3 regions of the Mycolicibacterium tokaiense genome follow, and region 2 is predicted to be linked to each of the others. Evidence: predicted binding sites of a transcription regulator. Region 2 holds the regulator's gene; each other region holds the start of a gene.
What was found. Region 2 encodes LexA, which represses DNA repair genes until DNA is damaged. Its sites were predicted from a motif close to CGAACANNTGTTCG; they were not measured.

Region 1: G6N58_RS14275 (HNH endonuclease signature motif containing protein) is a predicted target of LexA. The motif match lies at 3,333-3,346, and genes of this name have one in related genera.
Region 3: G6N58_RS22055 (HNH endonuclease signature motif containing protein) is a predicted target of LexA. The motif match lies at 6,213-6,226, and genes of this name have one in related genera.

The regions. Positions count from the first base shown of each region.
Region 1 covers NZ_AP022600.1:2,938,123-2,946,092, forward strand. The annotation lists gene G6N58_RS14255 (class I SAM-dependent methyltransferase) at 1-241, shown strand, start outside; gene G6N58_RS14260 (sensor histidine kinase) at 238-1,593, opposite strand; gene G6N58_RS30815 (LppU/SCO3897 family protein) at 1,703-2,419, shown strand; gene G6N58_RS14270 (exodeoxyribonuclease III) at 2,395-3,219, opposite strand; gene G6N58_RS14275 (HNH endonuclease signature motif containing protein) at 3,351-4,730, shown strand; gene G6N58_RS14280 (N-acetylglutamate synthase, CG3035 family) at 4,748-5,629, opposite strand; gene G6N58_RS14285 (peptide deformylase) at 5,626-6,219, opposite strand; gene napA (nucleoid-associated protein NapA) at 6,347-6,655, shown strand; gene G6N58_RS14295 (LytR C-terminal domain-containing protein) at 6,671-7,135, shown strand; gene sodC (superoxide dismutase[Cu-Zn]) at 7,146-7,865, shown strand; gene G6N58_RS14305 (glutamate--cysteine ligase) at 7,846-7,970, shown strand, end outside.
Region 2 covers NZ_AP022600.1:4,264,659-4,272,628, reverse strand. The annotation lists gene G6N58_RS20845 (alpha/beta fold hydrolase) at 1-949, shown strand, start outside; gene G6N58_RS20840 (PhzF family protein) at 1,005-1,709, shown strand; gene nrdR (transcriptional regulator NrdR) at 1,714-2,178, opposite strand; gene G6N58_RS20830 (LysM peptidoglycan-binding domain-containing protein) at 2,291-2,770, opposite strand; gene lexA (transcriptional repressor LexA) at 3,066-3,767, shown strand; gene G6N58_RS20820 (sunset domain-containing protein) at 3,801-6,194, opposite strand; gene G6N58_RS20815 (acyl-CoA dehydrogenase family protein) at 6,372-7,535, opposite strand; gene G6N58_RS20810 (molybdopterin guanine dinucleotide-containing S/N-oxide reductase) at 7,641-7,970, shown strand, end outside.
Region 3 covers NZ_AP022600.1:4,511,793-4,519,762, reverse strand. The annotation lists gene G6N58_RS22080 (ABC transporter substrate-binding protein) at 1-558, opposite strand, end outside; gene ppc (phosphoenolpyruvate carboxylase) at 647-3,439, opposite strand; gene G6N58_RS22070 (haloalkane dehalogenase) at 3,513-4,445, opposite strand; gene G6N58_RS22065 (TetR/AcrR family transcriptional regulator) at 4,578-5,189, shown strand; gene G6N58_RS22060 (DUF1330 domain-containing protein) at 5,195-6,019, opposite strand; gene G6N58_RS22055 (HNH endonuclease signature motif containing protein) at 6,242-7,627, shown strand; gene secG (preprotein translocase subunit SecG) at 7,692-7,925, opposite strand.

The sequences.
Region 1 (7,970 bases), 1.3 Mb from region 2:
ACGGGAATTCCACCGCGTGCTGGCGCCCGGTGGGCTGGTGGCGGTGACCACCATCGGCCCGCGGCTGCCCCTGCAGCGGCTCTCGGCCGATCTGCGCAATCCGGCGCACATCCCCTCACCGCGGGAGATGCACACGCTGTTCACCGATGCCGGCCTGACCGTGGCCGATCAGCACCGCGTGGCGCGGCCGCTGTGGACCCAGCTGCTGTCCGATCTGATCACCGTGGGCGTCAAGAGTTAGTGCACGATCGGCAGCCGCAGCACCAGCCGCGCGCCGCCCAGGGCACTCTTTTCCAGAGCTGCTGTGCCGCCGTGCAATTCGGCCTGCTGAGCCACCAGTGCCAGGCCCAACCCCGAACCCGATCGCGACGCCGTGGACCCGCGGGCGAAGCGTTCGAACACCTCGGCGCGCTCGGCTTCGGGCACCCCGGAGCCGTTGTCGTCGACGGCGATCTCCACGCCGGCCGCCGAGCTGACCGCACTCAGCTGCACCTCGGTGGCACCACCGTGCTTGACGGCATTGGCGATCGCGTTGTCGATCACCAGGCGAAGCCCGGCGGGCAGGCCGAGCATCAGCACCGTGGGTGACGGTGCCAGCGACACCTTGAGGTCCGGATAGCTGCGCACGGCGTCGTGGGCGGCACGGTCCAGCAACTCGGTGATGTCCAGCGGCACATGATCGTCGGCGGTGGTCAGCTGTCCCTGCGCCAGCCGCTCCAGCGCGGTCAGCGTGGCCTCGATGCGGGTCTGGGTGCGCATGATGTCGCCGACCAGTTCCTCCCGCTGCGGGCGGTCCAGGTCCAGCGTGGAGAGCACCTCGAGATTGGTGCGCATGGCCGTCAACGGGGTGCGCAGCTCGTGCGAGGCCACCGCGGCGAAGTCGCGGGCCGATTCCAGGGCCTCCTTGGTGCGCTGCTGCTCGGTACCGATCCGGGCCAGCATGCCTTCCACCGCCTCGGCGATCTCCTCGGCTTCGCGCACCCCGCGGACCTGCACGTCGTCGGGGTTGGACTGCGCGTTGATGGCCCGGGCCTGCTGGGCCAACAACCGGAACGGGTTGACCATGATCAACGAGATGAACCAGCCCACCACGAAGGTGCCCGCGATGACGCTGCCGCAGATGATGAGCACCCGCGTGTGCTGGGCGTCGATGCGGCGCTCGGTCTCGGCGACGGGTGCGCCCAGGGCGATGGATGCGGGGCCCGCGGCGAACGTCCGGACCCGGTACTCCACCCCGTCGATGGTGGTGTTGGTGTAGCCGGTGCCCAGTTCGGGCAGCACGATCGATGGTGGCGCCGACACCGTGACCCCCCCGATGCGGGCGGTGCGGACCAGGTTGCCGTCCGGGGTGGCCTGGTCGACGTCACCGGCGCTGGGTGCGCTGAGGAGGTTGGAGAAGTCACCGAGGCTGCTCACCGAGTCCAGGCGCCGGTCCAGCTGGCTGTACTGCTCGTTGGTGATCCCGATCCACACCCAGGCCCCGAGAATCAGCACGGTCGCGATCACCCCGATCTCGGAGATGATCACGATGGTGCGCAGCGACAGCAGTCGGGCCAGTCCCCGCAGCAGCCGCTTCTTACCTGAGGGGGGCACCCAGACATCTTGCCCGACGTGGGAACCGGTTGGGCAATGTGCCCGCCGATGACCGGCGCCAGCTAACTGGTGATGGCACACTGTCAGCCAATGTCGGGGGGAGACACGGATGGGTGCTGCTGACGTCGGCGACACCGCGATGATGCTGGTGATACCCGTGGTGGGGTTGATCCTGCTGAGCTCGGGTATCTGGCGGCAACGACACGAGTCACGGGCTTCCCCGCCGCCCCCGGGAGCGCCGTCGCCCCAGCCGGTGCCGCATTCCGGTCCCGATGCGATCGCCACCGTACTGATCCTGCTGGGCAGCGGCCTGCTGGTGCTGGGCCTGGCCGCCACCGCGCTGGCCGCGCTGGGCCCGAGGCCGGATTCGACGCGGTCCGCCCGGCTGTCGCTGAGCTCACCGACGGCCGCTGCCCACCGGCTGCACGTGGGGGAATGCATCACGGATCGGCAGTACGCGGTGGCGGACATGTCGCCGAGGCCCACCGACTGCGCCGATCCGGACGCCGTCTACGAACTGGCCTATCAGGCCGAGGGCCCGTCGGCCACCTGTCCGGACGGGTTCCGGGAGGACTCCGGCTACGCCGTCCTGTTCAACAACTCCCACACCTACTGCTTCGTGCTCAACGTCGACGAGGGGGAGTGCTTCTCCGTGCTGCCTGAAGCGGACCTGTTCCGGCCGGTGGACTGCACCGACCCCGACGCGAACACCCGGATCGACAAGATTCTGGACGGCGCCGAGGATCTGGCGCTGTGTCCCGCGGGCCCGCAGGGTGCGTCCTTTCCGCAGCCGGCCCGCACCTACTGCGTGGTATCGCCCGGTTGATCGTCGAGGTCGATCAGCACCGGTGCGTGATCGCTGGCGCCCTTGCCCCGACGTTCGTCCTTGCCGATCTCGGCGTGCCGCACCCGGGCTGCCAGAGCCGGTGAGCCCAGGATGAAGTCGATGCGCATGCCGCGGCGTTTCTGGAACGCCAGTTGCGTGTAGTCCCAGTACGTGTAGACCCCGGGGCCCGGGGTGAAGGGACGCACCACGTCGGTGAATCCCGCGTTGTTGATCGCGTGGAACGCAGCCCGCTCCGGCTCGGACACATGTGTGTGGCCCAGGTAGGCCTCGGTGCTCCAGACGTCCTCGTCGGTGGGGGCGATGTTCCAGTCGCCCACCAGCGCGATCGGCGCTCCGGCGTCGTCGCCCAGCCAGCCCGCCGCGGTATCCCGCAGCGCCGCAAGCCAATCCAGTTTGTACGCGTAGTGCGGATCGGCCAGGGAGCGGCCGTTGGGAACGTAGAGGCTCCACACCCGCACCCCGCCGCAGGTGGCGCCGAGCGCGCGGGCTTCCGCAGCCGCCTCGACGTCGGGTTTGCTGCTCCAGGTGGGTTGGCCGGCGAAGCCGATCTCGATGTCCGCCAACCCGACCCGGCTGGCGATCGCCACGCCGTTCCACTGGCTGACCCCGACGTGGGCCACCTCGTAACCCAGTGCGGCGAACGGCATCGACGGGAACTGCGCGTCGGTGCACTTGGTCTCCTGCATGGCCAGCACGTCCACGTCAGCGCGCTCCAGCCAGTCGGTCACCCGGTCCACGCGGGTGCGGATCGAGTTCACATTCCAGGTGGCCAGTCGCATCCGACCACCCTAGGGGGTGCGTTGGAAGCCAGCGTCGGCAGTGTGTCCGATCCGCCAAACCTCCTGTGTCACTTCGGTATCTGAGGCCTCATCGCACCGATTTTGTCGGTGGTCGCCTATATGTTCGATGCATGGGAACGTCAGCTGTCGCCGATCGCGAGGCGATGCTGGCGGCCCTGGCGGAGATGGAAGAGCTGACCGCCCGGATGAATCGGCTGTCGATCGACGCGTTCTCCGATGTCGAGTTGTTGGATGTGCAGCAGCGGCGTGAAGCCATCACCCGCGCGCAGCCGGTGTTCGATCATCGGGTGTATCAGCGGATCACGTCTCAGAGTTCACCGGTGGCCTTGGGTGCCAAGAGTTACGCGGCAGTGTTGTCGCAGCGGTTGCGGATTTCCAGCTCGGAGGCGCGCCGCCGGTTGGATGAGGCGGCGTTGTTGGGGCCGCGGACCTCGCTGACCGGTGAGCCGATGGCGCCCACGATGCCGGGGTTTGCGCGCGGTCAGGCGCAGGGGTTGATCGGGGCCGAGCACATCAAGCATGTGCGGTGGTTTTTCCGTGAGCTGCCCGGCTTCGTGGACTTCCAGACCCGGGCCAACGCCGAAGAACAACTGGCCCAGCATGCCTGCGAGCTGGGGCCTGAGGCGTTCCGCGCCGCCGCCGCGCACATGCTCTATCTGCTGAACCAGGACGGGGAGCTCTCCGATGAGGACCGTCAAGCCCTGGCCTATATCCGGGTGGGTAAGCAACGCCCCGACGGGATGCGCCCGTTCGAAGGCTTGTTGACCCCGGAGGCGTGGGCGACTCTGGAGCCGTTGCTGGAGCGCAACGCCGCCCCGGGGATGTGCAACCCGGCTGATGAGAACCCCTGCCTTGACGGTGAACCCACCGAAGAGCAGATACGCAACGACACCCGCACCACGGGCAAACGGAATCACGATGCGCTGCTGGCTCTGTGCAAGCGCATGCTCACCACGCAGCCGACGGGGACCATCAACGGATTACCGGCGAACGTGGTCATCACCGTGAGTCTGACCGATCTGGAGAAGGGCACCGGCCACGGCCTCACTGCCGGCGGCACGCTGCTGCCGATCGCCGATGTGCTGAAGTTCGCCGCCCACTCCCGCCCCTGGCTGGCGCTGTTCGACGGCAAAGGGCTACCGCTGCATCTGGGCCGGGCCAGGAGGACCGCCACCCTGGCCCAGCGGTTGATGCTGCTCGCGAAGCACCGGGGCTGCACCATGCCCGGGTGCACCGCCAGCGCCTACCGCTGCCAGGTGCATCACGCCAACCAGGACTGGAAAGACGGCGGCCGCACCGACATCGAGGACCTGACGTTGGCGTGCGGGCCGAACAATCGGATGGTGGAGACCACCGGCTGGACCACAAGAAACCGCCCCGAGGATGGTGTCACCGAGTGGATCCCGCCGCCACACCTCGACTGCGGCCAGTCCCGCACCAACAACATTTACCACCCGGAACGGATCATCGACCCCGGCGACGACCCGTAACCAGAAGCTGATGCGCCCTACGCCAGAACGGAATCGACCTCGACATAGCGCACGCGGTGATGCAGGGCGAAGCCCATGGACTCGTAGAGCCGGATTGCCGCGGCGTTGTCGCTGAGCACCTGGACGTAACACCGGGTGGCGCCACGGGCGGCGCCCCACCCCATCAGCCCTTCGCAGATGGTGCGCGCGTGACCGCGCCGGCGCTGCTCGTCTGCCACCCGCACCGACGAAATACCCAGCCAGCGTGTGCCGTCCGGGGCGGAGGTCACCGCACCCCGACCCACGGCGGCACTGCCGACGGAGGCGAAGGTGACCTCGCCGTCGACCACCGCGGTGAGAACCTCGACCGGGACCTCACGTTCATACACCCGTAACCAATCGGCATCCGGACGGGTCGCCGACGTGATGGCGGCCGCGGGGCCTGCTTCGATGTCGCGCACCAGCACCCGGTTCTCCTTTATCCCGGGTGCACCGACCTTCAGCAGCCGCTCCGGCAGGGCCAACCACGCCGGCAGGCCACGCTCGCCGTACCAGCGTGCCACCGCGGGCAGTTCGGCCAACGTGGCTGACATCTGCAGCGGCACAGCTGAATTGGCCCGACTGGTGTGCCCGCCCGCGGCGCGTAGGAACCAGCCGCCGATCCAGTGCTGCTCGGTGCCCGGCCAGGCCAGCGCCGCCGCGTACTCCAGCGCCCGGATCTCGGAGTTGCGCACCGGCCGACCGCTGAGCTCCCGCACGCTGACGACGTCGGCAGGATCCACTTCGACGGTGCCGTCGGAGGCGGTGCGCACCAGGACAAGCGGCGACGTCGCCTCCAAGTGGCCGATGACGTCGGTCAGGCCGTCGGGCACCCGGTACCGGATGCTGACGCGGTTGCCGATGCCGGGGAACTCGATCAATGCCCGAAGGGATCCGGTCCCTCGCCCGGGGTCCAGGAGAAGCCCGGCACACCCCAGCCGTTCCGCTTGACCGCGCGCTTGGCGGCGCGGGCGTGGCGGCCCACCAACCGGTCCAGATAGAGGAAGCCGTCCAGGTGTCCGGTCTCGTGCTGCAGCATGCGGGCGAACAGGCCGGTGCCCTCGATGTCGACCGGGGCGCCCTCGGCGTCGACGCCGGTCACGCGGGCCCAGGTGGCGCGGCCGGTGGGGAAGTTCTCCCCGGGCACCGACAGGCATCCCTCGTCGTCGTCCTCCGGGTCGGGCATGGTCTCGGGTACCTCGGAGGTCTCGAGCACCGGGTTGATCACCACGCCGCGTCGCCGCACCGTCGCCTTGCGGTCATCGGCGCAGTCATAGACGAAGACCCGCAGCGGTACGCCGATCTGGTTGGCGGCCAAGCCGACTCCGTATGCGGCGTCCATGGTCTCGTACAGATCTTCGATGAGTGCGGTCACGTCTTCGGGGATCGATCCGCCGGGGCCGAGCTCCACCGGCTGGGTCGGAGTGTGCAGGACGGGGTCTCCCACGATGCGGATCGGAACTACTGCCATGGTCGGCAAGCTTAAGTCAGCCGACGCGCTGGTTCGGGTGCCCTCCCAAATGACGCGGGCGTGGTTGAATACTCGCGCAGAACCACACCGATGTCATTTCGTTGGCGAATGGTTACAAGGGAGCGGAATGGAAGGCGCCATGGCAAGGGCTGAGCGTTCGGGGGATGACGCTGAGCTCACCGATGGGCTGACCCGTCGCGAGCACGACATCCTTGCATTCGAACGGCAATGGTGGAAGTACGCCGGGTCCAAAGAAGAGGCCATCAAAGAGCTCTTCTCCATGTCAGCCACGCGCTACTACCAGGTGCTCAACGCCCTCGTCGAACGGCCCGAAGCGCTGGCGGCCGACCCGATGCTGGTCAAGCGTCTCCGTCGGCTGCGGGCCACCCGCCAGAAGGCCCGCGCCGCACGCAAGCTGGGCTTTGACATCACCTGAGTTAGGGTGGGCGCGATGAACGAGCGCGTTCCTGACTCCTCCGGGCTGCCACTGCGCGCCATTGTGATGGTGCTGCTGTTCCTGGGCATCGTGTTCCTGCTGGTCGGCTTCCAGGCGTTGAACTCCAGCGGTGACGATGACGACACCGCCGGTACGCCAGTGGTCACCACCACCTCCAGTGCGGCGCCGACCTCGGAGACCGAGGAGCCCGCGCCGCGCCCGGAGGTCCGGGTGTTCAACATCTCCGAGGTGGCCGGGGCGGCCGAGAACGTCGCCAACCGGGTGCGTGAGGACAACTGGAACGTCACCGAAGTGGGCAACCTGGTGCTGCCGGACGTGCCCGTCACCACCGTGTACTTCGGTGAAGGCGAGCAGGAGGCGGCCGAAGAACTGGGACGGCTGCTGGAAGCTCCCGTCGCACCCCGCATTCCCGAGGTCGCAGAGCAACCACCCGGGTTGATCGTGGTGGTCACAGGTTAGGCTGGCGCGCATGCCCGCCAGACTTCTGAAGAAGCCCGCGCTCGCCGTCGCAGTCCTGCTGCCCGTCGTCGGTCTGACCGCGTGCACCCCGTACGAGCCCGTCGCCTCCGAGCCGGGCACCACCCCGCCGGTGTGGACCGGCTCGCCGGCGCCCGCAGCGGGCGAGGGTGAGGGCGAAGGCGGTGCCGAAAGCCAGAGCAGCAGCGGCGCCGAATCGTCGCTCGAGGTGCCGATCAACACCGCCGACGGCACCGAAGTGGCAACGGCCACCTTCGAGTTCAGCGCCGGGTACGCGACCATCACGGTCGAGACCACCGAAACCGGGGTGCTGACCCCCGGCTTCCACGGACTGCACATCCACTCCGTCGGCGCGTGCGAGGCCAACTCGGTGGCTCCCACCGGCGGGGCGCCGGGTGACTTCCTGTCCGCGGGCGGGCACTTCCAGGTACCGGGCCACAGCGGGCACCCGGCCAGCGGCGACCTGAGTTCGCTGCAGGTGCGCGAGGACGGGTCCGCGCGGCTGGTCACCACCACCGACGCCTTCACCGAGGACGATCTGCTGGCCGGCCAGGGCACCGCGATCATGATCCACGAGGGCCCGGACAACTTCGCCAACATCCCGCCCGAGCGCTACAACCAGGTCAACGGAACCCCGGGTCCGGACGCCACGACCATGGCCACCGGTGACGCCGGCGGCCGGGTGGCTTGCGGTGTCATCGGCGGGCAGTAGCGCCGACCGCATCGATTTTGCCGGTTCCTACCGGCCGACCGTCGGCGTCGAATGGGAGTTCGCGCTCGTCGACGCGGTGACCCGCGACCTGTCCAACGAGGCCGC
Region 2 (7,970 bases):
CTACCGGCGGGCGTTCCGCATCGCCGGTTCCGGCCCGGCGCTGCTGCTGATCCACGGTATCGGCGACAACTCGACCACCTGGGCCAGCGTGCAGGCCAAGCTGGCGCAGCGGTTCACCGTGATCGCCCCGGACCTGCTGGGTCACGGGCAGTCAGACAAACCGCGCGCCGACTATTCGGTGGCCGCCTACGCCAACGGGATGCGCGACCTGCTGGGTGTGCTGGACATCGAGAGGGTGACCGTCGTGGGGCACTCCCTCGGTGGCGGCGTGGCCATGCAGTTCGCCTACCAGTTCCCGCAATTGGTGGAACGCCTGATTCTGGTGGGGGCAGGCGGTGTCACCCACGACGTCAACATTGCCCTGCGGGCGGCGTCCCTGCCGTTGGGCGGGGAAGCGCTGGCGCTGCTGCGGTTGCCTCTGGTGCTGCCCGCTGTGCAGGTGGCGGGCAAGGTGGCCGGCAGCCTGCTCGGGAACACCTCCCTGGGCCGTGAGCTGCCCCATGTGCTGCGCATCCTGCGGGACCTGCCCGAACCGACCGCCTCATCGGCGTTCACCCGGACCTTGCGCGCCGTGGTCGACTGGCGTGGCCAGGTGGTGACCATGCTGGACCGGTGTTACCTCACCGAAAGTGTTCCGGTGCAACTGATCTGGGGCGACCGCGATGTGGTGATCCCGGTCAGTCACGCACGGATGGCACACGCCGCGATGCCCGGCTCTGAGTTGGAGATCTTTGCCGGGTCAGGCCACTTTCCGTTCCACGACGACCCCGATCGTTTCGTCGAGGTGGTGCAGCGCTTCATCGACACCACCGAACCCGCCGAATACGACCAGGCTGCGCTACGCCAGCTGCTGCGCGACGGGGTGCGCGAGCGCTCCATCTCCGGCACCGTCGATACCAGGGTGGCCGTACTGGACGCGATGGGGCACGACGAGCGCAGCGCCACCTGACACCGTCGGCGGACTCGCTGAAAACACCCCCGCCTGCGCCACGTAGAGTCGGTACATGGGTATCGACGTGACTGTGCTGCGGGTGTTCACCGACGCTGCGGGCAATTACGGAAACCCCCTGGGAGTAGCGCTCGCCGATGCCGTACCCCCGGGGCAACGCCAGCAGCTGGCCAACGAATTGGGTTACAGCGAAACAATATTCGTCGATCCGCCGAAGGCGGACAGCAGTTCCGCCCACGTCCGGATCTACACGCCGGTCACCGAACTGCCCTTTGCCGGCCACCCGACCGTGGGCGCGGCGTGGTGGCTGCGCGAGCAGGGCACCGCGGTGCACACCCTGCAGGTGCCGGCCGGGGTGGTGCAGGTGACCTACGGTGTCGACACTGACGACGGGCTGACCGGAATCAGCGCTCGCGCCGAATGGGCACCTGAGTTCCTCATCCACCAGCTCGCGTCAGTCGAGGCGTTGGCCGACGCCGACCCCGCGGACTACTCCGATGACGTGGAGCACTATCTGTGGACATGGATCGACGAAGATGCCGGGGCGTTGAGGTCGCGAATGTTCGCCAACAACTTGGGAATCGCCGAGGACGAGGCCACCGGCGCTGCCGCGGTGCGGATCACCGAACATCTGAGCCGCGACCTGGACATCACGCAGGGCAAGGGATCTCAGATCCGAACCCGCTGGTCCCCCACCGGCTGGGTGCAGGTCGCAGGACGCGTGGTCGACGATGGCCCTCGCACGGTGCACCTGCCCTGACCGGTCAGCCGGACGCGGACACCCGGCGGTGCTCGCGCAGAGCGCGGATCTCCTGCTCGAAATCATCCGCCGACGAGAACGAGCGGTACACCGACGCGAATCGTAGGTAAGCAACCTCATCGAGGTCCCGCAGTGGGCCGAGGATGGCCAGACCGACCTCGTTGCTGGGAACCTCGGGCGACCCCGCCGCCCTGATGGTGTCCTCGACCTGCTGCGCCAACAGATTCAGGGCGTCGTCGTCGACCTGACGGCCCTGGCACGCCCGGCGCACTCCGCGCATCACCTTCTCGCGGGAGAAGGGCTCGGTGACACCGCTGCGCTTGACCACCGCCAGCACCGCCGTCTCGACGGTGGTGAACCGGCGTCCGCACTCCGGGCACGAGCGGCGCCTCCGAATGGCTTGACCCTCATCGGTTTCGCGGGAATCCACCACACGCGAATCCGGATGCCGGCAGAAAGGACAGTGCATTACCGCTCCTTCGCCGTATTCGACACGTGTTACCCCCGCCTCAGAGAGTACCTGCGCCGCGCACGCGCCAGCCACCGCCATGGCAGTGGCCGCAGCCATCAGACCCATGGTCTCAGCCGACGGGGGCGATCAGCGTCTGCCCGGCGTTCACCGCTGCGCCCTCGAGGCGGTTGAGCTCACGGATCTGCTGCACCGTCTCACCGATGGGGGCCTCCGGCGCGATGCGGGCGGCCACAGTCTGCAATGTCTCCCCGGACTGCACCTGCACGACGGCCAACTTGGCCGGCGCCGGTGCCGAGCCACCCTGGATGGCCTGGCCGAACTCCGCCACCGCACCTAGCCACACCGTGATCATGGCGGCCAGCAGAGCCAGACCGACCGTGGTGACCGGCGTGATGGCGCGGGCGCGGCGGTGTGGCGCCCGCGAGACGCGCACCCCGGTGCCGCGCTGCCGCAGCGCAGCACCGGACGGGCGGATCTCGGCAGGGCGCCGACGGGCCTGCTCACCGGCGGGGCGGTACCGCAGCGTGGTGGGATCACCGACGGGAGCGGGCTGGGGCAGACGCGGGGGCAGGGTCGAGGTGATGGTCATGGCGGATCCTTTCGAATGTGGGACGTGATGACGTGAGCGGCCGGGACGGGTGTGACGAGGGCGGTCGAGCTGGTCCATGTTCGCTCCTGTGTTCGAATTTACTCGATCACACGTTCGAAGGAAAAGCCTGAATCCGAACATGTGATCGATCTGTTGCCGAACGATAAACCGGCCCACCGACAAAAAAGTTCGCCTCATCCGCCTCAGCAGTCACGCCGGGATGCACGGCAGCGATCGGCGACACGCCTCGAACACATGTTTGATTCTGGTGGCTCTGGCGATTACATTCGGTGCCATGGGTGACAGCACGGACACAGGCTCAGACGCGCAGGACGGCTGGCGCGGCACTTCTCCAGACCCGTCGTTGACCGAACGGCAACGCACCATCCTCGAGGTCATCCGCACCTCGGTGACCACCAGGGGTTATCCCCCCAGCATCCGCGAGATCGGCGATGCGGTCGGTCTGACGTCCACCTCCTCGGTGGCGCATCAGCTGCGCACCCTGGAGCGCAAGGGCTACCTGCGGCGCGACCCCAACCGGCCCCGCGCCGTCGACGTCCGGGGAGCCGACGATGCGGCGGCGGCGGTCGTCACCGATGTGGCGGGTTCGGATGCGCTGCCGGAGCCCACGTTCGTCCCGGTGCTCGGCCGCATCGCCGCAGGTGGTCCCATCCTGGCCGAACAGGCCGTGGAGGACGTCTTCCCGCTCCCCCGCGAACTCGTGGGTGAGGGCTCGCTGTTTTTGCTCAAGGTCGTCGGCGAGTCGATGGTGGACGCTGCCATCTGCGACGGTGACTGGGTGGTGGTCCGACAACAGAACGTGGCCGACAACGGCGATATCGTCGCAGCGATGATCGACGGTGAAGCCACGGTGAAGACCTTCAAACGCACCAGCGGTCAGGTGTGGCTGATGCCCCACAACCCCGCGTTCGACCCGATTCCGGGCAACGATGCCGCGATCCTGGGCAAAGTCGTCACGGTCATCCGCAAGATCTGACCCGGCCTCGGCCGGGTCAGATCTTGCGGCCGATCACTCCGCTTTGGTGAACCCGTTGGCCTCGGCCAATTCCTCGCTGGCGAACCATATCTCGGCCACCGTCACCTCGTAGGAGTCCGAGCCTGGTGGGTGATAAGTACCGGTGCGCATGCTGCCTTTGACGGGATAGCCCTCGGGCGCCTCGTCGGGATCCTCCAGCGGAAGATGGATGGCCGGGGGTGCCGACGAGAAGCCCGTGGGGGAGGCCGCACCTGCGCCCAGTTCCTCGGGCTGCGCGTAATCCTGAGGGTCGTAGGCGGATTCGGCGCCGTGGTCCGATTCCGAATGGTCGTACCCCGGATGGCCGTAGTGCTCCGGCTGCGGGGTCTCCTCGACGGGCTCGGTGTAGTCGGACTCCGGGTAATCCGGGTAATCGGTCTGCCCATGGTCGTACTGCTGGTGCTCGCTCTGCTCATGGTCTCCGCCATAGGCCCGCGGATCGTGCTCGGCCAGGGGCCCGTCGGCAGGCGGTGGCGGGGCGCCGTACACCGGTGCGAACAACGAGTTCGACGCCGGCGGTTCGTAATCCGCGTCGGTCAACCACGGCGGCCGGGAGTCCTCGGCGGGCACGGCGGCGTGCCGGCCGGAGGGTGCGTCGGGATCGGACTGCACCCGGGTGGGCGCGGTATCCACATCGTCGGGATCCTGCTCGTCCACCTCGGCGTCGAGGTCGTCACCTTCGTGGGCGCCGTGATGGGTGAACAGCGCCGGCCCGCTCACCGGTTCAGCGCCGGATTCCGACGGGACGTCAGCGCCGGACCAGGGCGTCGCACCGGGCTCGCGTTTGGCCCAGGGCGGCTGCGCGGCGAGATACGCGGTGTCGTCGGAATCGTGGTCCGCGGGAGTCGACGGACCGCTGGTCTGCGCCGATGGTGCCGTGGCCCACAGGCCCCGGTCCGCGTCGTCGCGCGTGTCCCCCGAATCGGCGAGGCCACCCCGCTCGAACTCGCTCCGCTCGAACTCAGTCGGCTCGAACTCGCTCCGGTCATCACCGGGCATCGGACCGTAGCCACCCGTCTGATCAACCGCGGGGCCACCGGCGCCGCGGCGTCGCGCCACCAGGAAGCCGGCCAGCGCCAGCACCAACACCACCGCCACCCCGAGAATCGCCCACGGGTACCAGTTCTGCCCGCCGGACTCGGCGTCGGATTCGTCCTGCGCCGACGGCTGCGCCGAGGTGGCGCTGGGCGCGGGCTGCTGCGCCAACTCGAGACCCGAGAGCCGCTCGGCCAGCTCCGGGGGCTGGGTGCTGAACGTGTTGTTCGAGCTGTTGTAGGTGACCTGGCCACCGCTGAAGTTCTGCGTGATGGTGTCGTCGCCGGTCTGATCGGCGATCGGTACACCCAGATCACCGCCGCTGCCACCGAGTTCGTCCCACGCTGCTTTCATCGGGCCCCGGACGATCACCGCACCGTGTTCAGGTGTCCATACGATGGCCGGTTCGCCCTCGGCGCCGAACGTGCTGACGCGGCTGCCCGGGATGTCACCGTCGGCTTCGTTGGTGACGGGAAAACCGAGCTCCCCGGTGGGCCCGCCCGCCTCTTCGTACTTCTCCAGGATGGTGCCGCTGACGATGTGCGCGCCGGTGTCGGGCGAGTAGAAGATCTTGCCGCCGTTGAAGTCCTGGCCGGCCCCGCCGTCGCCCACTGCGTACTGGTCGCCGGTCTTGGCGCCCAACTGCCCGGTGGGGCCACCGGCCACCCGCCAGGCCACGTTGATCGCGCTGGTGGCGTCGTCGGGCAGCGGCAGATCCGCGAGCTGTCCGGCGAGTTCGGGCGGTGTGGTGGTGAACGTCTTGGCGGCGGTGTCGTAACTGATCTGTCCGCCGGCGAAGGTCTGGGAAATCGTTTCGCCGCTGTACGTTTCATCGCCGGTCGGGACACCGAGGGGCCCGGACGAGCCGCCCAGGCGGTCCCAGGCCGCGTTGATGATCCCGCGCACCACCCATGCCCCCGTCGCGGGGGTCCAGAAGATCACCGCACCCTCGGGCGAGTCGAACGTGACGTTGCGGCTCTCCGGCGCGCGGCCGGGACCCTCGTCGATGTTGGGGAAGCCCAGGCCGCTGTCGGCGGGCCCCCCGACGGCGCGGTACTTGTCCAGGATGGCGCCGAACATGGACCGGGCCCCGGTGCCCGGCGAGAAGAAGATCGCGCCGCTGGCGAAGTCCTGTCCGAAGCCCGCACCCGCCGGGTACACCCCGCCCACCTTGGGACCCAGCGGTGAGGTGTCGCCGCCGGCGGCCACCCAGGCCGCATCGATGGCGGCGACAGCATCTCCTTGAGGGTCGGCGTGCGCGACCGGAGCCGACGGCACCACGAAGGCAACTGCGGTACACATCACCGCCAGAACTCCGAAGGCCCATCGCAATGGGTTCCGCTGCGTTCTCATGCCCACTCCCCGCGTTTACCGGCCGGTGCCCGAAAAGCCAATTCCGTCAACTCACGGACAATAGCCGAGCACAATATGGCCATATCGCCGTCATTTCGACGACAATACCCACCTCATACCGAATTCACGTGCAGGCCGGATGCGTTTTGCGCGCATGATGTTGTGCTATTGGGGGGCTCAGACCCCGAGACTGCGACCCACGATCTCTTTCATGATCTCGGTGGTCCCGCCGTAGATGGTCTGCACGCGTGCATCGAGAAATGCGCGCGCGACGGTGTATTCACGCATGTAGCCGTAACCGCCGTGCAATTGCAGGCACCGGTCGACCAGACGCACCTGCGCTTCGGTGGTCCACCACTTGGCCATGGCGGCCTGTTCGGCGGTCAACTTCTCATCGAGGTGGAGCCGGATGAACTCGTCGACCATGATCCGCACCGCGGTGGCCTCGGTGGCCAGCTCGGCCAGGGTGAACCGGCTGTTCTGGAAGCTGCCGATCGGTTTGCCGAAAGCCTTGCGCTCCTTGGTGTATTGAATGGTCTCGTCGAGCACCGCCTCCATCGCTGCGGCTGCCATGACGGCGATGTTGAGCCGCTCCTGCGGCAGGTTCTGCATCAAATAGATGAAACCCATGCCCTCGTCGCCGAGGAGATTCTCCGCGGGCACTTTCACATCGGTGAACGACAGTTCCGCGGTGTCCTGGGCATCCAGGCCGATCTTGTCGAGGTGACGCCCGCGCTCGAAGCCTTCCATCCCCCGCTCGACAACCAGCAGCGAGAAGCCCTGCGCACCCTTGTCGGGGTCGGTCTGCGCGACGACGATCACCAGGTCGGAGTGAATACCGTTGGTGATGAACGTCTTCGAGCCGTTGAGCACCCAGCTGCCGTCGTCCTGCTTGACCGCGCGGGTCTTGATGCCCTGCAGGTCGCTGCCCGTGCCGGGTTCGGTCATGGCGATCGCGGTGATCAGCTCGCCGCTGCAGAAACCCGGCAGCCAGCGCTGACGCTGCTCCTCGGTGGCCAGGCGCAGCAGGTAGGGCGCCACCACGTCGTTGTGCAGCCCGAAACCGATCCCGCTGTAGCGCCCCGCCGTGGTCTCCTCGGTCAGGATGCAGTTGTAGCGGAAGTCGTCGTTGCCGCCGCCGCCGTACTCCTCGGGCACGGCCATGCCCAGGAAGCCTTGCTTGCCGGCCTCCAGCCACACGTTGCGGTCGACGATCTTGTCCTTCTCCCACTTCTCGTGGTGCGGGGCGACGTGGCGCTCCAGGAAGGAACGGTAGGACTCGCGGAACAGTTCGTGCTCCGGCTCGAACAGCGTGCGCTGGTACTTGACGGCACTACCCATGATGAGACCTCCGGGGATTTCGACAATACGTCTTGCCACTGACGATATACCAACCGGGTGGTTGGTCGGCAAATGCGGTCGGCTCCCACCTCGTAAACTCCCCGCATGTCCGGCTCCGGCCTCACCCACTGGGGCGCTTTCCACGCACAGGTCGCCGATGGTGACATCACCGCCGTACAGGCCCCGGCGGGCGACGTGGACCCCTCCCCGCTACTCGGCAATCTGCCGGGGTCACTGCGTCACCGTGCCCGGATCGCCGGTCCCGCGGTGCGCCGGGGCTGGCTCGACGACGGCCCCGGGCCCACCGACCGGCGGGGGGCCGACGACTTCGTCGCGGTCTCCTGGGCCGAACTGACCGACCTGCTGGCCGACGAACTGCGCCGGGTCGTCGACACCCACGGCAACGAGGCCATCTACGGCGGCTCCTACGGCTGG
Region 3 (7,970 bases), 250 kb from region 2:
GAAGTCGACCACCAGCGTCTTGCCGGCGAACTCGGGGTTGGCGGTCTTGGCCTCGTCGATACGGCCCTGCACCTGCGCCACCAGATCCTGGGCTTCGGACTCCTTGCCCAGCGCCGTGCCGGTGGTCAGCAACTGCACATCCCAGGGTGTCTCCTCGTCGGCGTAGTCCGCGGACTGGACCACCGTCGGGGCGATCTGCGAAAGCCGGTCGTAGGTCTGCTGATCGATGGTCTCGTAGATGGCGAAGATGACGTCGGGGCGCTCTGCAGCGATGGCTTCGAAGTCGATCTCGTCGGCGCCCCAGGTCGGGATGGGCGTGCCGCCGGTGGCTTCCTGCACCCAGGGGTAATCGTTGTACTCCTCGAAGAACTCGCGGCTGGCCACCGGCACGACACCGAAGGGCAGCACGTAGTCCTGGTCAGTCCAGCCGACGGTCACCACCCGCTGCGGGTCGGCGGGGACGACGGTCTCGCCGAACTTGTGGGTGATGGTGACACCCTCCGGGGCCTCGCTCGCGGAGTTCTCCGCAGAACCGCACCCGGTGATCACCAGCACCATCGTCACCACACCGGCGAAAAAGCGCAGGACGCTTCGGCTGCTCGACATCACGACTCGATGTTAGAACAGCCTAACCAAAGATCAAGGCCTACCCGCTGTTGCGCAGCGCAGTGGCCAGCCCGCTCATGGTCAACAGGATGCCCCGCTGGACGCGTTCATCGGTGGCACCGGAGCGATGCTGCCGCAACAGTTCCACCTGCAGGTGGTTCAGCGGCTCCAGGTACGGGAAGCGGTTGAACACCGACCGGGCCAGCGCCGGGTTGTCGGCCAGCAGGTCGTCCTGACCGGTGATGGCCTTGAGCATCGCGATGCTGCGGTCGTGTTCGGCCAGGATCTTGTCGAAGACGCGGTGACGCAGTTCGACGTCGTCCACCAGCTCGGAGTACCGCGCCGCCAGGCCCATGTCCGCCTTGGCGAGCACCTGCGCCATGTTCGACAACACCGTCCGGAAGAAGGGCCAGCGCCGGTACAGGTCCTGCAGCACCTCCAGCCGCCCGTCCCCGTCGGCGATCCAGGACTCGAATGCCGAACCTGTGCCGTACCACCCCGGCAGCATCACCCGCGACTGACTCCAGGCCAGCACCCACGGGATGGCCCGCAGATCCGAGATGGAGGTGGTGGGCTTGCGCGACGTCGGACGGCTGCCGATGTTCAGCGCGCCGATTTCGCTGAGCGGGGTGGACGCCTTGAAGTAGTCCACGAAACCCGGTGTGTCATGGACCAATTCGGCGTAAGCCCGCTGCGCGAGGGCAGCCAGGTCGTCGAGCACCTCGTAGGCCGGTGCGGCGTCGTCACCCAGCCCTTCGACGTCCAGCAGGGTCGATTCCAGCGTCGCCGCCACCAGGGTCTCGAGGTTGCGGTGCGCGGTCCGCGGCTCGGCGTACTTGGCCGCGATGATCTCACCCTGCTCGGTGATGCGCAGCGACCCCCGCACCGCTCCGGGGGGTTGCGCCAGGATGGCGTCATAGCTGGGTCCGCCGCCGCGGCCGACGGTGCCACCGCGGCCGTGGAACAACCGCATCCGGATCCCGGTGTCGGCAGCCATCTCCACCAGTTCCAGCTCCGCGCGGTACAACGCCCAGTTGGCGGCCAGGTAGCCGCCGTCCTTGTTGGAATCGGAGTAACCGAGCATGATCTCCTGGCTGTCGCAGCGGGCGCGCACCAGCGCCCGGTAGAGCGGCAGTCCCAGCACGTCGCGCATGATCGAGGCGCCGCGCTGCAGGTCGTCGATGGTCTCGAACAGCGGAACGATGCCCACCGGGCTGTAGGGCGTCTCCTCCGAAGCATCCAGCAGGCCGGCCTCTTTGAGCAGCAGCGCGGCCTCCAGCATGTCCGAGACCGACTGGCACATCGAGATGATGTAGTTGGGCACCGCGGCGGGCCCGAACACCGCCACCGCACGCGCCGCGGCCTTGACGATGCCGAGTTCCTTGTGTGCCAGTTCCGAGAGCTCGGCGTGTTCGCCGACCAGGGGCCGTCGGGTGCTCAGTTCCGCGACCAGCAGCGCCACCCGCTCGTCTTCGGGCAGCGACGCGTAGTCGGGATGCACACCGGCCCAGGCCAGTAGCTCGGCCACCACCTGCTCGTGCATCTCCGAGTTCTGCCGCATGTCCAGCCCGGACAGATGAAAACCGAACACGTGCACAGCTTCTCGCAGCCGAGCCAGGCGGTCGTCGGCCAGCAGCGCACTGCCGCCCGCGCGCAGGGACGCGTCGACGACATCCAGATCTGCCAGCAGCTCACCCGGTGTCTCGTAGGCTTCCATCCCCAGATCCAGCAGGTGTTCGGGTTGACGGTCCAGGATGTTCGCCGCGGTGGCCGTCAGACGGGCGTGGATCACCCGCAGGGCGCGGCGGTAGGGCTCGTCGGCGCGGGCCGGTTCGTTGCACATGTCGGCGAGCTCGGTCAGCTCGGCACTGATCCGCACCAGCCGCGCCGACATCGACAGCTCTTCCTCCAGCGCCGTCAACTCGCTGAAGTAGTGCGCGAAGGCGGTGTAGGCGGCACTGCCGGTGGCCAGTCGCACCACGTCGGCGGTGACATTGGGATTGCCGTCGCGATCACCGCCGATCCACGAACCCGGCCGCAGGATCGGCTCGGCGAGCAGCTCGGCCTCGGGCCAGCGGGCCCGCAACGCTTGGCGCACTTCGGCATTGACCCTCGGGATGACCTCGAAGAACGCCGCCGGGTAGTACCGCAGCCCGGTTTCGATCTCGTCCTGGATCTTCAACCGCGACAACCGGATCAGCGCGGTCTGCCACAGCATCAGGATCTGGCGGCGCAGTTCGAAGTCGATGCTGTGTTCGCCGGCGTCGGTCATACCGGCCGCGCGCAACCGCATCAACTCCGTGATCCGGTGCTGGGTGTCGAAGATGGTCCGGCGGCGGGTCTCGGTGGGGTGCGCGGTGATCACCGGCGACACCAGCGCCCCGGTCAGCGCATCGACGACGGCCGACGCATCCAGATCCGCCGCGTCGAGCTTCAGGTAGGTGGCGGCCAGGCTGCTGCGCTGCGGCGGCTCCCCCGCCGCCACGTGGATCGCGCGCCGACGCTCGCGGTGGATGTCCTCGGCGACGTTGGCCAGCAGCGCAAAATGGGTGAACGCCCGGATCACCGGGATGGCCGTCGCGGCGTCGATCCCGTCGAACAGTTCGGCCAGCTCCGCCCGGTCGATCTCGGAGCGACGTACCCGGAACGACTCCACCCGGGCGCGCTCCACCAGATCGAAGATCGCGTCGCCGTTCTGTTCGCGCACCGTGTCACCCAGGATCGCACCGAGCAGGCGGATGTCCTCGCGCATCGGTTCGGTCGCCTCCCGTCCCACCTGGGTGCGACGGACGGCTCCGATCGGTTCGAGGGCGGTCTCCGCGGGTTCTGCCATGCGTCGATTATCGACGACGCAACGTGGCGGCGCCCGATAGGCATCGTCTCCAAGGAACAGAACGGTCGTCCCGTCAGCGACCGGCGCGCCCCGCGACGGGTGTCGCTGCGATGAACTCTGCGATCACTTCGGCGAGTTCGGCGCCTCGGTCCTCCTGCAAGAAGTGCCCGCCCCCGGTGATGGTGGTATGCGGCTGCCCCTGCGCACCGGGCACCTTGGTCGTGAACAGCTGCTCACCACCGCGGGTGATGGGGTCCTGATCACTGAAGCAGGTCAGCAGTGGCTTCTCGAAGGTGGCCAGCACCGCCCACGCGGCGATGTTGGCGGCAGACTCGGGATCGTCGGTGGTGGTCGGAACCAGGGTGGGGAAGACGCGGGCGCCGGCTTTGAACGAGTCGTCGGGGAACGGCGCGTCGTAGGCTGCGATGACGTCGGCGGGCAGGTCGGTGGTGCAGCCGCCGTTGACGATGGTGCCGACGGGCAGGTCCGGGACCTCCTGGGAGAACTTCTGCCAGGCAGCGAACGCGTCACCGAGCGGGAATTCGCCGGTGGGCAGCCCGGTGTTCGCCACGATCACCCGGTCGAAGCGCTCCGGGTGTGCGGTCACCAGGCGCAGTCCGATCAGGCCACCCCAGTCCTGGCCGAAGAAAGTGATGCGGCGCAGTTCGAGCGTGTCGAAGAGCAGGGAGGACATCCAGCCGATGTGACGCGCGTAGGTGTAGTCGCTTGTCGCGGTGGGCTTGTCGCTGCGCCCGAACCCCACCAGGTCCGGCGCCACCACACGATGACCGTGGGCAACCAGAGGGCCGATCATATGCCGGTAGAGATAGCTCCAGGACGGCTCACCGTGCATCAGCAGGATCGGGTCGGCGTCTGGCGGGCCTTCGTCGAGGTAGTGCACGCGCAGGGTTCGACCGGTTCCGCTGGGGATGTCGGCATAGTGCGGGGCGAAGTCGTAGCCGGGCAAGTCGGCGAAGCGCTCGTCGGGGGTACGCACGACATCCATGAGTTTTCTCCTGGGCTGAACTGGGCGGGGGTCTCAGCGCGTCATCGCCGCAGGTGAGCCCTTCTCTACCGCGACCGTAAGTGTTGATAGTTCCACTGTCAATACTTTCCGGCAGTGCTAGCGTCACGATCGATGAACACGCCACCGCCGGAGCCTGCCGAGCCGGTCGACGGCCGCCGCGCGCGGCGTGCACGGGGTCGGGCCGCTGTCGTGGAGGCAACAATCGATCTTGTGCTGGAGGGTTTCTCGCCGCCGACAGTGGAACAGGTCGCCGACCGGGCGGGCGTCTCCACCGCGTCGGTGTTCCGATACTTCGACACCCTCGACGAGTTGCGCGACGAGACCACCCGTCGCTATTTCCAGCGGTTCGCGCATCTGCTCGAGATTCCGGAGATCGGTCAGGGCACTTTGGACGCGCGGATCACCCGCTTCGTCGACATCCGTCACGAGCTGTACGTCGCGACTGCGCCGATGGCCCGAATGGTGCGCAACCGCGCCCCGAGGGTGGCCGCGCTGCACGACATCCTGCATCGGCACCGTGCGGGCATGGCCCGCGACGTCCGGCGTCACTTCGCCACCGAACTCGACGGGCTCGGCGCGGTGACGGCCGGCGAGATGGTGGGCACGATCGCCACTCTGACCTCGTTCGAGGCCTGGTCGGAGCTCACCGAAGATCACCGGCGCACCCCTGCTCAGATCCGGCGTGGGTGGGCCAGGGCGCTCTCCCGCGTCCTGACCGGCTGACATCCCTAGCGGACAGCCGCAAGGGTGTTGATGACGGGACGGGTGATCATCGAGTAGGTGTCGGCGATGGCAACGTCGCGGTGGGCCTTCTGGGCCTGGAGTCGTGCCGGGTCGGTGGCGACCGCCATGAACGCCCGCCTGCTGGGAAAGAGGTTGAACCGGACCTGGTGCCAGCTGCGACCGTCGCCCACGATGGTGCCGTTCACGGCGAACCACCCCGCCACGCGCACACCGTGGGCAGAAGCGACCCGGGCGGCCGCGCCCTGGTAAGCCCGCATGGCCTCGGGCGTGGCGCGCGCGGAACAGGGGTCGGCGAACCGCAGCACGTGCACGATCATCACCGGTCCGTCCTGGGCAGTCGGCGGCTCGGGGACGTCGGCCCAATCGTGTTGTTCAGCGTCCTCGGGAAAACGCGGAAGGGGCAGGGGATCGCAGCCCAGCACGATCGTCTGATCCATTCCGGCTTCCTTGTGGACGTGCGCGGCCCGGAATGCCGGCCGTGACTGCATGTCGATGAACGCCCGTCCGGTCGGGTAACGCACGACGGCGACCCGATCCCACACCGGCGCGTCACCGAGGAGTTGGGTGTCGACGTCGGCCAAGAGGCACAGCTCGGCGCCGATCTCGGCCAACGTATCCAAGGGTGCATACAGATCATCGGCTTCGCGCCCGGTGATGGCGCTGGAGCGCCCGTCGCCGTAGTCGGCGACATCGCGGTACTTCATGAGATTGACCATCCAGACCGGCCTGCCGGAGTCCGCCGTCGCACCTCCCAGCCGGGCGGCGTAATCGAGATCGAGCTGACCGTACCGGGGGTTGGGGTGTGTCATCCGTTCTCCGCGTTGATCGTTGGCATGAGAGGTGAACCCACCCTAGGTTTTGATAGTTACACTGTCAATACATGCCCGTGGCGTGGAATTGGAGCACCTCGGCCGCATGAAAGAAGACCGCCGGACGTATCGACGACCCTGAGTTGTGCACAGTTCCACCTTCATCCACAGATAGCCCGTCGCGACTGGTTGTCGAACATCTGTGCGAATAGCGTGATGGGCATGGATCCGACGACAGCACGCAGGCAGGTGGTCGACGCACTCGCCGCCATCGACGCCGCCCACACCGTGCTGCGATCGGTGTCCACCGACCTGGTGGGCAACGCCTTCCGCATCGACATCGCCGAAAGCCTGGAAACCCAATCCCGCACCAACCTCGGCCTGATGTACCGCATCTTCGGCGAGATCGCCGACCCTCCCGACAGCCCGGACGACCCCGGCCTACCGCCCGACATCACCGTCAAAGACCTCCTGCGCCGACGTCTGCGCATCACCGCCGGGGAGGTCACCCGCCGGATGAAACTGGCCGCCCGTATCAGGCCGCGGCGCTCCCTCACCGGACCGCCGCGCCCGCCCGAGTTCCCCGAGGTCGCCGCGGCCGTCGACGACGGCGCCCTCAGTGAGGCCCACCTCCAAGAGATCCGCAAGGCCCTCGATGCCCTACCCAATGCTGTTTCCCCCGACGATCACGCCCGAGCCGAACGCGAGCTGGTCCGCCATGCCCGCACGCAGGACCCGGCATTCGTCACCGAGGTCGGCAACACACTGGCCGACGTCTACAACCCCGACGGCGTCTTCGACGACGCCGACCGCCAGGCCCGCCGCGGTCTGACCATCCACAAGCAGCGGCCCGACGGCATGAGCCGCGTCACCGGCGACCTCACCCCCGAAGCCCGCGCCAACCTCGAAGCCATCTCCGCTGCGGTGCGTCCCGGCCACCACCTGCCTGACACTGACCAGACCGTTGTCGATGCCGCCACCGATACCCGCACCGCCGCCCAGCGCCGTCACGACGCTCTGAACTGGGGGCTGCGCACCGCCCTGCAGTCCGGCAACCTCGGCACTCATCGCGGCGTCCCGGTCACCGTCATCGCCCGCACCACCGTCGCCGATCTCGAGCAAGCCGCCCGCGCCGCTGTCGACCCCACCGTGCCGATGCCCCCACCGGCCCGCACCGCGAGCGGCAGCCGGCTACCGTTTCGCGACCTCATCCGGATGGCCGCGGCCGGCGCCCTGCATTACCTCGCCGTCTTCGACAACCACTCCGACCGCCCCTTGTATCTGGGCCGCTCCCGGCGCACTGCCAGCCTGGACCAACGCATTGCCGCCTATGCCCGCGACGGAGGGTGCACCTTCCCTACCTGCACCACCCCCGCCGACCGCTGCGAACTCCACCACACGCCCGACTGGAACCGCGGCGGCACCACCGACATCGATGCACTGCACCTGGGCTGCGACCCCCACCATGACGGCGCGACCCGCGGCCGCTACATTACCGAAGTCACCGACACCGGCCGCCTGGCCTGGACCGACGGCAGCCACCCACCCGAGGTCAACCGCTTCCACCACCCCGACGAACTCCTCGGCGATGACGGTGCGGGGCCCTGAGACACAAAAAAGCACCGCCGGACGGTCCGAAGACCGTCCGGCGGTGCCGAGGTGCGTTGAGTGGCTAGCCGTACTTGATCTGCAGTCCGACGCCGATGATCGACACCACCCAGATGCCGGTGACGAACAGGGTCAACCGGTCCAGGTTCTTCTCGACCACGGTCGAGCCGGACAGGCTGGACTGCACACCGCCACCGAACAGCGTCGACAGGCCGCCACCCTTGGCGCGGTGCAGCAGTACCAACAACACCACCAGCAGGCTGGTGACGATGAGGACGATCTGCAGGGCCAATTCCATGGGGGTCACCTTACATGCTGGGGATTTGCGAGCGAAAACCCTGGA